Regions from separate parts of the Cellulosimicrobium sp. G4 BAM 1002 genome, predicted to be linked through region 1. Evidence: riboswitches for the same ligand, from Rfam matches in the RefSeq annotation. Region 1 holds a riboswitch; the other holds the start of a gene.
The links. Region 1 has a riboswitch for FMN ahead of pnuC (nicotinamide riboside transporter PnuC). Riboswitches for the same ligand answer to the same signal wherever they lie in the genome.
Positions count from the first base shown of each region.

Region 2: linked by a shared signal. The riboswitch ahead of ribD (bifunctional diaminohydroxyphosphoribosylaminopyrimidine deaminase/5-amino-6-(5-phosphoribosylamino)uracil reductase RibD) and the one ahead of pnuC (nicotinamide riboside transporter PnuC) in region 1 are both predicted to bind FMN.

Region 1 is NZ_CP182109.1:4,010,878-4,018,116, reverse strand. It holds gene ACMXGY_RS17870 (epoxide hydrolase family protein) at 1-1,098, opposite strand, end outside; gene ACMXGY_RS17865 (helix-turn-helix domain-containing protein) at 1,178-1,867, opposite strand; gene ACMXGY_RS17860 (hypothetical protein) at 1,917-2,570, shown strand; gene pnuC (nicotinamide riboside transporter PnuC) at 2,587-3,297, opposite strand; FMN riboswitch at 3,373-3,496, opposite strand; gene ACMXGY_RS17850 (TetR/AcrR family transcriptional regulator) at 3,562-4,335, opposite strand; gene ACMXGY_RS17845 (class I SAM-dependent methyltransferase) at 4,399-5,568, opposite strand; gene ACMXGY_RS17840 (ABC transporter ATP-binding protein) at 5,772-7,239, shown strand, end outside.
Region 2 is NZ_CP182109.1:2,335,458-2,342,696, reverse strand. It holds gene ACMXGY_RS10550 (PH domain-containing protein) at 1-235, opposite strand, end outside; gene hisG (ATP phosphoribosyltransferase) at 311-1,165, opposite strand; gene ACMXGY_RS10540 (phosphoribosyl-ATP diphosphatase) at 1,271-1,534, opposite strand; gene ribH (6,7-dimethyl-8-ribityllumazine synthase) at 1,626-2,093, opposite strand; gene ribA (GTP cyclohydrolase II) at 2,090-3,427, opposite strand; gene ACMXGY_RS10525 (riboflavin synthase) at 3,460-4,110, opposite strand; gene ribD (bifunctional diaminohydroxyphosphoribosylaminopyrimidine deaminase/5-amino-6-(5-phosphoribosylamino)uracil reductase RibD) at 4,110-5,231, opposite strand; FMN riboswitch at 5,393-5,519, opposite strand; gene rpe (ribulose-phosphate 3-epimerase) at 5,765-6,430, opposite strand; gene ACMXGY_RS10510 (N-acetyltransferase family protein) at 6,483-7,079, shown strand.

The DNA.
Region 1 (7,239 bases):
GTCGTCCGGACGCTCCATCGCCGGGAAGTGCCCTCCCCGGGGACGCTCGGCCCAGAACGGCAGCGCGCCGTGGGGGTCGAGGATGCGGCGCACGAGCGGTTCCTCGCCGAACGCCGTGACGCCCTGGGGGCGGTCGTGCGCGCGACCCCACGCCTGCTCGGCGTGCGCGGCCTCGTAGAGGAGGTTGGCGGCGCCGTCGCCGGCTCGCCCGAACCAGCTCACGCTGACCAGGGTGAGGAGGTCGTCGCCGTCCACCGCGTCCTCGGGAAGCTCGTGCCGCGGGTCGGTCCACTCGTGGAACTTCTCCGCGATCCACGTGAGCTGCATGACGGGGGAGTCGGTCAGGCCGTAGGCGACGCTCAGCGGGCGCGTGGTCTGCACCTGCAGGTAGCCGAAGTCCTCCGCCCGGGCGGCGACGAGGGTCGCGTGCCGCTCGCGCTCCTCGGCCGTGAGGTGGTCCGTGGGAGGCGTGTACTCGGTCGCGATCGCGCCGGGGTCGGTGGACACGAGCGACGCGACGACGCGATCGCCTGCCTCGAGGCAGAGCTGCTCGGCCACGCCTGCCCCGACGTCTCCGCCGAACACGGCGTACCGGTCGTACCCGAGCGCGCGCACGACGCGGTCGAACGCGTCCGCCGTCCGGGCGATGTCCCAACCGTAGGCCGCGAGCGGCGTCGAGAGGCCGTACCCCGGCATGGAGGGGGCGACGACGTGGAACGCCGGACCGCCGCCCGCGGGCTCCGCCAGCAGCGGCGCGAGACGTGCGAACTCCACGAACGACGTCGGGTAGCCGTGGCAGAGGAGCAAGGGCGTCGCGTCGGCGCGCGACGAGCGCACGTGCATCCCGTGGACGCGCTGACCGTCCACGAGCGTGACGAACTGCGGCATCCGGTTGAGCCGAGCCTCCTGCGCGCGCCAGTCGAACGTCGTGCGCCACCGTTCCGCGAGCCGGCGGGCGTAGCCGACCGGGGTTCCGCGGTCCCACGTGTCCGTGAGCTCGGCCGGCCAGCGGGTGCGTCCCAGCCGGTCGTGGAGGTCGTCGACCTCCTCGTCGCTCACCGCGATCTCGTACGGTCGGACGTCCAGGTCGTCGTTCATGGCCGGTCCTCCTCGGCGGTGGTCGTGACCACCCCACGCAAGCGCGGCTCTCCGGCGTTGTCTTGAACCAGCGCGACACTCAGACGGGCTCGCCGCGATCGCGGGAGCGTCCGGGGGTCAGGCCCGTGAGCCGCTTGAGGTCACGGGTGAGGTGTGCCTGGTCGGCGTAACCGAGCCGGTACGCGACGTCCACGATCGAGAGGCCGTCCTGGAGCCGGGCGACCGCCTCACGGGCCCGCTCGATCCGGCGCGCCCGGTGCGGGCTGATCCCGACGGCGTGCGCGAAGTGCCGTTCGACCGTGCGGGCCGAGCAGTCCGCCGCGCCGCCGTCGAGCGCGGTCTCGACGACGTCGTCGTGCCGCACGACCCCCGCGGACGCGAGCGCCGCGACGAGCCGGTCGACGCCGGGCGCGTCGAGCGCGAGGTCGGGCAGCGGCCAGGCGGCGTCGGCGAGGACGAATGCGCCACGCCCGAGCAGGGGCAGCCGTTCGGTCCGGTCCCTCCAGCCCACGACCGGCTCGTGGGCGAAGTAGGTGCCCGGCGAGAAGCGCACCCCGAGGTTGTGGTTCCCGGCGGTGTACGGGACGGGCGTCGGCCGCGAGGACGGCCCCGAGAGCAGGACGCGCCGCGCGTTCCCCTGTGCCGTGAAGACGAGGTCCCACCGCGCGTCCGCGGACGCGACGTAGGTCCCGTCGGTGAGGTCCACGGTGGCCCACACGACGTCGACGAGGGGGGAGGCTCCGGCGCGCTCCTCGTAGAGGAAGCTCACCCGCTCATCGTAGGACGGGGCGCGGACAGGCCGGGCGTAGGGTCGGCGCATGGTGGACTGGGACGACGACGGCTCGGCCGGCGCGTGGATCGAGGAGCGGCTCGGGGACTTCGGCCCGACCGTCGACGGCACGGTGCCGCGCGGGTATGGGGCATACGCGTGCGTGGAGCACCCCGAGCCGGACGACGACGTCACCCTTGCCGCGCAGACCGACGCCCTCGCCGCCGTGCTCGCGCCGTTCACGGGCGACCAGCCCGTGCACCTCGCGGTGTGGACGGGGCACGCGTTCCTGTACGACCACGGCAGCGACCCGCGCGCGACGTCGGGCGTCTCGCCGTTCTTCTCGTGGTCCCCGGACGAGCCGCGCCCGAGCGACGCGGAGGTCGAGCAGGCGCTCGCCGAAGCATGGGAGCAGCTCATCCCGACCCTCGTCGAGCGCCCCGCCGCGCCGATGCTCCTGCTCCCGCACCGCGAGTACCACCTGTGGACGGGGACCCTCACCGACGCCGGGGCGTTCCGGCACCAGGAGCAGCCGCCGAACCTCTGGTGGCCGCAGGACCGGTCCTGGTTCGTCGGGACAGAGATCGACGCGTCGGCCACCTACGTCGGCGGGAGCGACGCGCTCGTCGAGGCGGTGTGCGCGGACAGCACGCTCGGCGCGAGCCGGGTCGAGCCGTCCGCCCGCATGCTCTTCGACGACTGAGGCCGCGACCCCACGCTCAGCCGGAGGCGGGCGCGCCCGCCGACGCCGCGACAGCCTCGGCGGTGGCCTGGCGCTTGATGCGCCACCACACGAAGAACCCGACGAGCGTGAACGCGCCGTAGAACACGTACATGAACGCGGACGCGTAGTACCCGGCGGAGACGAGCAGCGGCACGCCGACGATGTCCACAGCGACCCAGATCAGCCAGAACTCGACCCAGCCCTTCGCCATGCCGTACGTGGCGAGGAGCGAGCCCATGAAGATCCACGCGTCGGCCCACACGGGCTCGAACGAGCCCATCGCGCGGAAGACGGGCGTGAGCACGGCCGTGCCGACGAGGAGGGCGAGCACGAGGGCGATCCGCTGGCGCGCCGTCGCCCACTGCGGCACGACGCTCACGCCGTGGCTGTCCGCGTCCGCGCCACCCAGCCGCTGCTGCGTGCGGCGCCACTGCACCCACCCGTAGACGGACACGATGACGAACATGACCTGACGGCCGGCCTGGCCGAGGAGGTTCACGGGGTTGGGGGTCGCGAAGACCGCGCCCAGGAACACCGTCAGCAGCAGCAGGTTGCCGACGATGCCGACCGGCCACGCCCACACCTTGCGCCGCATGCCGCCCAGCGCCGACGCCAGGCCGAACCCGTTGCCCACGATCTCGCGCCACAGCAGGTGCTGGTCGCCGATCGTCAGCTGCGCGTCGAAGAGCGCGTGGATCAGGTCCATCGGTGTTCCCTCGCCGTCCGGGCACGACGGCTCCGGGGGCGTGAGAACGGCACGACGGGGTCACCCGTCGCGCCGCACGTGCTTCTCCCATCCGGACTTTCACCGTCGGTCCTGGAGTTCCACCAGGTCAACCGCGCGTAGGGCGCGGGTCGCGGACTGTCACCGCCGGCTCGGAATTGCACCGACCCCGGAGCACGTTCGTGCGTACTGCGTTCTGCAACGGAGCATGCTACCCGCGCATTCCCGGGCGGTGCGACGAGCCGCTCAGCCCAGAGCGTCGCGGACGGCTCGTGCGACGTCGTCCGCGACCTCGTCGGCGTCGGACCCCGCGTCGACGACCGTCACGACGACGCGGCGCCCGTCGCGGCCCGGGCGCTCACCGGAGGCGACGGGACCGCCCGACGTGCCGTCGCCGTCGGGCGCGACGTACCGCCCGACGGCGGCGCGACGGAGGTCCGCGAACGCCTCCTCGAGCTGGGGGCGCAGGTCCTGCTCGGGGCTGCGCAGCCAGCGGCGCAGCAGCGCGTTGTGGACCGCGACGACGGACGCGGCGAACGCGATGGACGCGGTCGAGCGGCGCGCGTCGGGCGGTAGTGCGTCGCGCAGGTACGCGGTGAACGCGCGCTCGTAACGGTGGGTGGTGACGAGCTCGCGGTCGCGCAGGGCAGGCACCTCCTGCAGCAGGCGGTGCCGCGCGAGGGACGTCTCGCGCTGCCCGACGTGGTGGTCGAAGACGAGCCGTGCCGCGCGGCACACCTCGAGGTACGGGTCGACCCCGGGTTCCGGGACGAGGTTCCCCGCGGCGTCGGGCACGGGCCGTGTCGACGCGAGGAGGACGACCACCTCGTCGAGGAGGAGCTCGTGGTCGGCGAAGACCACGTCCTCCTTGGAGCGGAACCGCCGGAAGAAGGTGGCGCGGCTGACCTGGGCGGCGTCGGCGATCTCCTCGACGGTGGTCTGCTCGTACCCCTTGCGGGTGAAGAGCTCGATCGCTGCGTCGACGGCCTGGGCGTGGGTGCGGCTGCGGACGTCGGTCATGCACCGGACGGTACACCGGCCCCCGGGCCCCGCCCGTGGGACGGGCTGCGTGCTCGGGTGTGCTCAGAGAGCGAGCCGGTAGAACCGGAAGAACGAGAAGTCGTCGACCGGCAGGACCTCGACGTCGGTGAACCCGGCCTCGAGCGCGTAGCGACGCAGGGTCGTGTGCCGCATGACCGTCCCCGTTCCCGCGGACGGCTGCGACGACAGCCCGTCGGGCAGGCACACGAACAGGCTGTACCCGTACATGACGCGGTCCACGTCGTCGGCGGGGGCGGTGAACTCCTCGGCGACCGCCTCGTCCATCACCACGACCACACCGTCCGGGCTGACCGCGCGCCGCACCGCGTCGAGGACCTCGACCGGGCGCGGCAGGTCGTGCACGCACTCGAAGGCGAACGCCGCGTCGAAAGGGCGTCCCGAGGGCTCGACGAGCCCGAGCTCGGCCGCGTCGGCGAGGTGGAACGTCACGCGGTCGGCGAGCCCGGCCTCCTCGGCCGCGACGCGCGCCGCCGCGACCGACGGCCGGTCCACGTCGACGCCGTGCACGACGGCGTCCGGGTAGGCGCGCGCGAGGGCGAGCGTCGACCACCCGAACCCGCACCCGACGTCGACGATCCGGGCCCCCGGCCGGGACAGCACGTCGTGGACCGACGGCACGCCCGCGAGCGCCGGCGCGAGCCGCTGCTCGAACCACGGCCGGTTGACGTCGGCCTGCGCCTCGCGCGCGTCGTCGCCGAGCTGCTCCCACGACACCCCGCCGCCCGTGCGGTACGCCTCGAGCAGGTGCGGGAGCTGCGTGCCGATCGCGCCGACGAACCGTGCGAGCGGGGCGGAGTACGCGAGCGACGACGCGTCGGTGAGCACCTCCGCGTGTGCGGCGGGCAGGGCGTAGAGGCGCTCGCGGGCCGCCGCCGACGGGTCCGCGACGAGCGCCGGACCGGCGCCAGGGTCCTCCGCGACGAGGATTCCTGCGGCCGCCTGCTGCTCGAGCCACTCGCGGGCGTACCGCTCGTGCGTGCGGGTGCGCTCGGCGAGCCCCGTGGACGTGACCGGTCCGGCGCCGGCGAGCGCGCGATACCAGCCGAGCCGGTCACCGACGTGCACCGCGAGCAGGTCGATCGCGCCCAGCCACGCGGCGGAGAGCCGCTCGGCGAACGCGTCCACGGCGGGCGTGCCGGCCTGGTCACGCCCGCCGTCGTCCGACGGCGTGTCCTCGTCCGTGGCGACCACGCGCGCCTCCGCTCGACGTTGGCCGGGCGCGTGCCGCGAGGTAGTGGCGCCCGTGGTTCGACGGTAGACCTCGACGGCCACGGCGTCGATGGCCACAGCGGCTGAAAACCGTGACCGTGGATGCTGCCCGCGGCGTGCCGTTGCCGCCGCGGCGACGGGCGCAGGCGGTCGGTTTGAGGTGAGCCTTGCCTTATCCTTGGCGCGTGACCGTGGACACGCCCGCGCCCGGCGCGTCCTCCGGCGCGCCGCTGCTCGCCGTGCGAGACGTGCGGGTCCGGTACCAGGCCGACGAGCACGAGGGCGCGGCCGCGCGCCCGGCCCGGCCCGACGGCGTCGCGCTCGACGTCCGGCCCGGCGAGGCGGTGCTGCTGCTCGGCCCGTCGGGGTGCGGCAAGTCGACCCTCGCGCTCGCGACGAACGGGCTCGTGCCGCACGTGGTCGGTGCCGACCTCGAGGGCAGCGTGCACGTGGGAGGGCGCGCGACCACGGACCACTCCCCGCCCGAGCTCTCGCGCGACGTCGCGATGGTCTTCCAGGACCCCGACGCCCAGGTCGTCACCGGGACGGTCCTCGACGAGGTGTGCTTCGGTCCCGAGAACCTGCTCGTGCCGGTCCCGGAGGTGCTCGCGCGCGCCGAGGACGCGCTGCGCCGCGTCGGGCTGTGGGACCGTCGGGACGACGACCCCGCCGTGCTCTCCGGCGGCGGGCGCCAGCGGCTCGCGATCGCGTGCGCGCTCGCGCTCGGGTCGCCGCTGCTCGTCCTCGACGAGCCGACCGCGAACCTCGACCCCGCGGGGGTCGAGGAGGTCTACGCCGTCCTGCGCGACGTCGTCGCGTCCGGCGACCGGGCGGTCCTCCTCGTCGAGCACGACCTCGACGCCGCGGTGTCGCTCGTGGACCGCGTCGTCGTGCTCGACGGCGCGGGCCGGCTCGTGCTCGACGGGCCGACGCGCGCGGTGCTCGCCGGGGAGGCGGGACGCCTCGCCGCGCTGGGCGTGTGGCTCCCGACGGCGACGCTCGCGGCCCTGCGGCTCCGCGAGGCTGGCGTGGAGCTCGACCCCGTGCCGCTCACGCCCGTCGAGCTCGGCGAGGCGCTCGACGCCGTGCCGCACCTGCCGCCGGCGCTCACCCGGCACCCGGGCCCGTCGGATGCCGCCGCTCTCGCGGAGCCGGGGGAGCCGGCGGTCGTCGTCGAGCACCTGACGTTCCGGCGCGGCCGAGGGCGTCGCGCCACGACGGTGCTCGACGACGTCTCGCTGACGATCGGCCGCGGCGAGCTCGTCGCCGTCGTCGGCACGAACGGTGCCGGCAAGACGACGCTCGCACAGCTCGCCGCGGGCGTGCTGCGCGCGCCGCGCGGCGCGCTCGACGGGGCGGTCCGCGTGGCGGGTCTGGACCCGGCCGCCGTCGACCCGCGCGACCTCGCCCAGCACGTCGGTTTCGTGTTCCAGAACCCGGAGCACCAGATGGTCACCGGGCGCGTGGACGACGAGCTCGCGCTCGGGCTGCGCCTGCGCGGCGTCCCGGAGGACGAGGTCGCGGCGCGCGTGGACGACGTGCTCGCGCGCTTCGGGCTCACCGACCTGCGGGACCGGCACCCGTTCCTGCTCTCGGGCGGGCAGAAGCGCCGCCTGTCCGTGGGCACGGCGATCATCTGCCGGCCCGAGGTGC
Region 2 (7,239 bases), 1.7 Mb from region 1:
CGAGGCGCCACAGCAACCAGGTCGCGAACAGGGCGAACGCCGCCAGGGAGAGCCGGTTCACCCACGCCGTGCCCAGAGGCCCCGTCGCGAGCACGCCCACGACGACGCACCCGCCGACGACCACGACGCCCGTCGCCCACGCGGACACCAGGCCGAAACGCGGCCGGAACGGGCGGTACGGGTCGTCGACGCGCTCGCCGGGCAGGCCGGGGTCGGGGAACGTCTCACCGCTCATGGCGCCACCGTCTCACAACGGCTCGACCCTCACAGGCGCTCGACCGCGAGACGGGCCGAAGGGACGGACCGGGCGTCAGAGCCGCGACGCGTGGATCCTCGTGACGAGGATGGCGCGCGCCCCCACGTCGTACAGCGCGTCCATGACCTGGTTCGTCTGGTCGCGGCGCACCATCGCGCGCACGGCCGCCCAGTCCCGGTCGTGCAGCGGCGACACCGTGGGCGACTCGAGCCCCGGCGTGATCGCGACCGCCTGCTCGACGAGAGACACCGGGACGTCGTAGTCCATGAGGACGTACTGGCGTGCGGTGAGCACGCCCTGCAGGCGCCGGCTCAGCACCTCCACGCCCGCCGGGACGTCCGCCTCCGCGACCGCGCGCGGACGGATGAGCACCGCCTCCGACACGAGGATCGGGTCGCCGAACACCTCCAGGCCCGCACCGCGCAGCGTCGTGCCCGTCGACACGACGTCCGCGACGACGTCCGCCACCCCGAGCTGCACGGCCGACTCGACCGCGCCGTCGAGGTGCACGACCGTCGCCTCCACGCCGTGCGAGCGCAGGTGGCCCTCGACGAGCACCTCGTACGACGTCGCGACCCGCAGCCCCTGCACCTGCTCGAGGGACGTGACCGCACCGGCCGGGGCCGCGTACCGGAACGTCGACCCGCCGAAGCCGAGCTGCATGTGCTCCACGGCGTCCGCCCCCGAGTCCAGGAGCAGGTCACGGCCGGTGATCCCGACGTCGACCGTGCCCGAGCCGACGTACACCGCGATGTCACGCGGACGCAGGAAGAAGAACTCGACGTCGTTGTCCGGGTCCGCGAGCACGAGCTCGCGCGAGTCACGGCGCTGGCGGTACCCCGCCTCGCGCAGCATCTCGACGGCGGGCTCGGACAGGGACCCCTTGTTGGGGACGGCGATACGCAGCATGGCAGGACCTTCGTTTCAGGGAGACGGCAGCAGGAGGACGGGCAGGGACGAGCACGGGGCGAGCGGCGCTCGCGGACGGGAGCGAGGGCTCACCGGCGCGGCCGCTCACAGATGCTCGTACACGTCCTGCAGGCTCAGACCCTTCGCCAGCATGAGGACCTGCAGGTGGTAGAGGAGCTGGGAGATCTCCTCCGCCGTCTTCACGTCGCCCTCGTACTCGGCGGCCATCCAGACCTCGGCGGCCTCCTCGACCACCTTCTTCCCGATCGCGTGCACCCCGGCGTCCAGCTCCGCGACCGTGCCGGAACCGGCAGGTCGCGTCGTGGCCTTCTCGGAGAGCTCCGCGAACAGGGACTCGAACGTCTTCACGCGCCCCAGGGTATCCGGCCGTCGCCGGCGACCGGGGACGGGTCCGCCCAGCGGGCACCCGTCCGCCGGCGCCGACCGCCGTCGAGCACCGCTACAGGTTCCGCAGCGCCACCACGGTCGCCACCGCTGCCTCGGCCGCCTCCGCACCCTTGTCCTCGCGCGACCCCTCCAGGCCCGCACGGTCCAGCGCCTGCTGCTCGTCGTCGCACGTGAGCAGCCCGAACCCCACCGGCACGCCCGTCCGCACGCTCACCTCCGTCAGTCCCGACGTCGCCGCCTGGCACACGTACTCGAAGTGCGGCGTCCCACCACGGATCACGACACCCAGCGCCACCACCGCGTCCGCGCCGTGCTCCACCGCACGCGCCGCCGCCACCGGCAGCTCGAACGACCCCGGCACGCGGACCTCCGTCACGTGCGACACGTTCGCCGCGGCCAACGCCCGCCGCGCCCCCGCCAGCAACCCGTCCATGACCTGCGTGTGCCAGCTCGCCGCGACCACGACCACCCGCAGCCCCGAACCGTCCACGCTGATCGTCGGCGCTCCTGCCCCGCTCATCCCTGGTCCTCCTTCGCCTCGATGCCCGCGTCGACCCCGTCCGGGGCCTCCACCGTGTCCAGCAGGTGACCCATCGCCACCTTCTTCGTCACCAGGTACGCCCGGTTGTGCTCACCGTGGCCCACCTCGATCCGCTCCGTCCCCACCACGTCGATGCCCGACGCCACCAGACCCGTCACCTTCGCCGGGTTGTTCGTCAGCAGCCGCACCCGCGACAGCCCCAGGTCCTCCAGGATCGCCGCAGCAGCCCCGTACTCCCGCCGGTCCACCGGCCACCCCAGCTCCAGGTTCGCCTGCACCGTGTCCAGACCCGCGTCCTGCAGCTCGTACGCCCCGATCTTCGCCAGCAGCCCGATGCCCCGACCCTCGTGCCCCCGCAGGTACACCACCGCACCGCCCTCCGCCGCGACCCGCTCCATCGCCGCCTGCAGCTGCGGACCGCAGTCGCACCGCAACGACCCGAACGCGTCACCCGTCAAGCACTCCGAGTGCACCCGCACCACGGGGACACGACCCGCCCCGACGGCGCTCGCGGCCGGAGGTACCAGAGCCACGTGCTCCGCACCCGTCCGCAGGTCCCGGTACCCGATCACGCGGAACCGGCCGTGCGCCGTCGGGAGGTCCGCCTCCGCCGTGCGGTGCACCCGCCGCGCCAGCTGCTCACGGTCCGGCACGCCGTCCCCCGTAGCGGTCGGCGCCGGGTCGTGCTCCAGCCGCCACGCCACCAGGTCCGCGATCGTCAGGAGCACGAGCCCGTCCCGCTCCGCGAGAGCCGCCGCGTCCTCCAGCCGCATCATCGTCCCGTCGTCGTGCACGAGCTCCGCGATCCCCCCGACCTCCCCCATGCCCGCCAGACGCACCAGGTCCACCGCAGCCTCCGTGTGCCCCGCACGGTGCAGCACGCCTCCCGGCACCGCCCGCAACGGCAGCACGTGCCCCGGCCGGATCAGGTCCACCGGACCCGACGCCGGGTCGGCCAGCACCCGCAACGTCCTCGCCCGGTCCTCCGCCGAGATCCCCGTCGTCACCCCCGTCGCCGCGTCCACCGTCACCGTGTACGCCGTGCGCCGCGGGTCCTGGCTGTGCGGCACCATCAACGGCAGCTCCAGAGCGTCCGCCCGAGCCGACGGCATCGGCGCGCACAGGTACCCCGACGAGTGCCGGATCGTCCACGCCACCCACTCCGCCGACACCCCCTGCGCCGCGAACACCACGTCCGCCTCGTTCTCCCGGTCCGGGGAGTCCGCCACCAGCACCGGACGCCCCGCCCGGATCTCCACCAGCGCATCCTCGACCGACCCCAGCCGCACCCCCGCCGACCCGCCCCCGGTCAGCGCGGCGCTCGCAGCCGGCACGTCCTCCCGCGTCACGACGCGCTCCCGACCGTGCCGCCGGCCCGGAGCAGCCGCTCGACGTACTTCGCCAGCACGTCGACCTCCAGGTTCACGCGGTCCCCGGGGACGAGGCCGCCGAGGATCGTCGCCTCGAGCGTCGTCGGGATGAGCGAGACGCCGAACGACCCGGCGTCCACGTGCGTCACCGTGAGTGAGACCCCGCTCACCGCGATCGAACCCTTCTCCGCGACGTAGCGCGTGAGCCCGGCCGGTGCCGAGAACACGAGGTCGTCCCAGCGCTCACCAGGAGCCCGGCTCACGAGCGTCCCGACGCCGTCGACGTGACCCTGCACGACGTGCCCGCCCAGCCGCGCGTCCGCCCGCACCGCCCGCTCGAGATTCACCGGAGAACCGGCGACCAGGTCCCCCAGCGACGTACGACGCAACGACTCCGGCATGACGTCCGCCGTGAAGGACCCGTCCCCGCCCAGGCTCGTCACCGTGAGGCACACGCCGTTCACCGCGATCGAGTCCCCGAGCCCCGCGTCCGACGTGACCAGCAGGCCCTCGATCGTGAGGACGGCGTCCCCACCGGCACCGGCCGCCGCCCCGACGTCCGTCGTACCTCCCGGGTACGCGATCTCCCGAACCTTCCCGATCTCCTCGACGATCCCCGTGAACATCAGCTTCCCTTCCTCGACACCATCAGCACGTCGTCACCGACACGCCTCACCTCGACCGTGCGGAACCGGTGGGCCTCCGCGATCGACGACACCCCCAGCCCACCGACCATGCGACGCCCGTCGCCCAGCAGCACCGGCGCGACGTACGAGTGCAGCTCGTCGACCGCCCCGGCCGCGAGGAACGCCGTCGCGAGCGTCGGGCCGCCCTCCACGAGCACGTGGCGCACCTCGCGCTCCGCGAGCCGCGCGAGCACCTCCCCGACGTCTCGCGTCACGAGATGGACCAGCTCGCCGCCCTCGCCGCGCACCCGCGCCGCCGGCGGTATCCCCCGCCGCCCGACGACGACCCGCAGCGGCTGGTGCGCGGCCAGAACCTCGAAAGAGCCGCCCTCGGCGCTCGCGGCGCCGGCGTGCACGCGCGCGGTGAGCGCGGGGTCGTCGGTGAGGAGGGTCCCCGTGCCCACGAGGATGGCGTCCACGTCAGCACGCACCCGGTGGGCGTGCTCCCGGGCCGCCCGTCCGGTGATCCACCGGCTCGTCCCGTCCTGGGCCGCGACGTACCCGTCGAGCGTCGTCGCGGTCTTGAGCGTGACGTACGGGGTCCCGCGGCGCACCGACGTGAGCCACACTCGCAGCAGCTCCTCGCCCTCCGCCGTACGCAGGCCCCTCACCACCCGCACGCCGGCGCCCTGGAGGCGCCGCGCACCGCCGATCGCGAGCGGATTCGGGTCCGCGACGGCGTAGACCACCTCCGCGACGCCCGCCGCGACGAGCGCGTCGGCGCACGGACCGGTACGCCCGGTGTGCGCGCACGGCTCGAGCGTGACGACGGCGGTCGCGCCCCGCACGTCGACCTCACGCTCCCGGGCGTCGGTCAGGGCGGCTGCTTCCGCGTGCGGCGTCCCCGCGCCGCGGTGGTAGCCCTCGGCGAGGACCCGTCGCGGGTGCGCGTCCACGGAGTCCTGCGCTGCGCCGTCGGGCGCCGGGCCTCCACCGGGCGACGGGGCGAGGAGGACGCAGCCGACGCGCGGGTTGGGGCCGTACGCCGGCCCCCGCGCCGCGAGCTCGAGCGCGCGCGCCATGGCCGCGTCGATCGTCAAGGTTCGTGGGTGCTCGTCCATCGTCCTCCTCCCGGGCACTTGCGCTCCGGGGTGAGGGCGGGCGGCGGGTCGGGTGGCCTGGGCGGCCCGACGTCGTCGCTCACCACGGCGAGGCCGTCACCGTCGCGGACGGGTGCCCCGGCGGGTCGCCGACGCACCACGCGCTCTGGCGTGGCCTTGCCGCACGTGCTTCCTCCCATCCGGACTTTCACCGTCGGTCCTGGAGTTCCACCAGGTCAACCGCGCGTAGGGCGCGGGTCGCGGACTGTCACCGCCGGCTCGGAATTGCACCGACCCCGGAGCACGTTCGTGCGTACTGCTTCACCGAGCATGCTACTCGTGCGACCTCGTGCTCGAGCTCGTCCAGCACTTGGGCGAACGTGAACCGGCTCCCCTGCCCCCTGTGGTCTGGGCGGATGGGGTGAGCGGCCCTTGTGGCCGGTGGGGAATCGAGTGTGCGCTTGGCACACTATTTTACGAGGGACATGTCATGGCACGGTGCGCGATCACGTCGGGACGGTCCTCGCCCGGCCGTGGACAGCCGGTGCGGCGGGTCAGTGTGCGTGCGCGGCGTCCGCGAGCTCTCTCAGAGCCTGGATCTCCCCCGGGACGTTCTCCGCCCCGTACACCGCCGAGCCCGCCACGAAGACGTTCGCCCCGGCGTCCGCCGCGCGCTCGATCGTCGAGCGCGACACTCCCCCATCGACCTGGATCCACACGTCGAGCCCCGACTCGCTGACCGCCTCGCGGGCCCTGCGGATCTTGGGCAGCGTCCCCTCGATGAACGACTGGCCCCCGAACCCGGGCTCCACGGTCATGACGAGGATCATGTCGACCTCCGTCAGGAGGTCCAGGAAGGGCTCCACAGGCGTCGCAGGACGCAGCGCGACCCCCGCGCGCGCCCCGAGCCGCCGCAGCTCGCGTGCGAGCCGTACAGGAGCACCAGCGGCCTCGGCGTGGAAGGTGACGGACGCCGCGCCGGCCTCCGCGTACGCGGGCGCCCAGCGGTCGGGGTCGTCGATCATGAGGTGCGCGTCGATCGGGACGGGCGACACCTGGGCGAGCCGCTCGAAGACCGGCAGCCCGAGCGTGAGGTTCGGCACGAAGTGGTTGTCCATGACGTCGACGTGCGCGTAGTCCGCCGTCGAGATCGCGTTCAGGTCGCGCTCGAGGTTCGCGAAGTCGGCGGACAGGATGCTCGGGGCGATGAGGGCTGCCATGGGCCCAGCCTAGGGCGCACACACCGCTGACCTGCCCTCGTATGCTCCTCCCGTGAGCACTCCCCCCTCCCCCGACGCACGCGTGCCGACGTCCACCAGCCCCGGCCGCACGAGCACCTGGGTACGCCCCGCGACGTACGCCGATCTCGGCCGCGTCGCCGAGATCGCCGCGCACTTCGTCCGCGAGACGTGCGTGACGTTCGAGGAGGACGTCTGGGACCTTCCCACCTGGCAGCGCAAGCTCGACGACGTGACGGCGCGCGGGCTGCCGTTCCTCGTCGCGGAGGTCACGGACGACGGGAACGCCGCCCAGCCGCCGGGGACCTCACGCCCGACGGTCGCCGGATACGCGTACGCGTCCCCGTGGCGCCCCAAGCCGGCCTACCGGCACACCGCCGAGGACACGATCTACCTCGACCCCGCGTACGCCGGCCGCGGGCTCGGCACGGCGCTCCTCTCAGCGCTCCTGGACGACTGCATGAGCGCCGGCGTGCGGCAGGTGGTGTCGGTCGTCGCCGACGTGCCCGAGTCCGCCGGGTCGGCCCCGCTCCACCGTCGCTTCGGTTTCCTCGAGACCGGCCGCCTCACCGCCGTCGGGTTCAAGCACGGCCGCTGGGTCGACACGATCCTGCTCCAACGCTCCCTCTGACCGATCCGGCGCGCCTCGGCGCCGGTCTCGTGGTCGGGTCCGCGTGCTGTGGTCGGGTTCGCGTGCGGGGCGGCGCCGGTGCTCGGGCTGTCCGCGCCGTCACGGGTGTGGGTCTTGGGAGCGCGGCCTTGACGCCCTTCGCATCCGACGCCGCCCCACC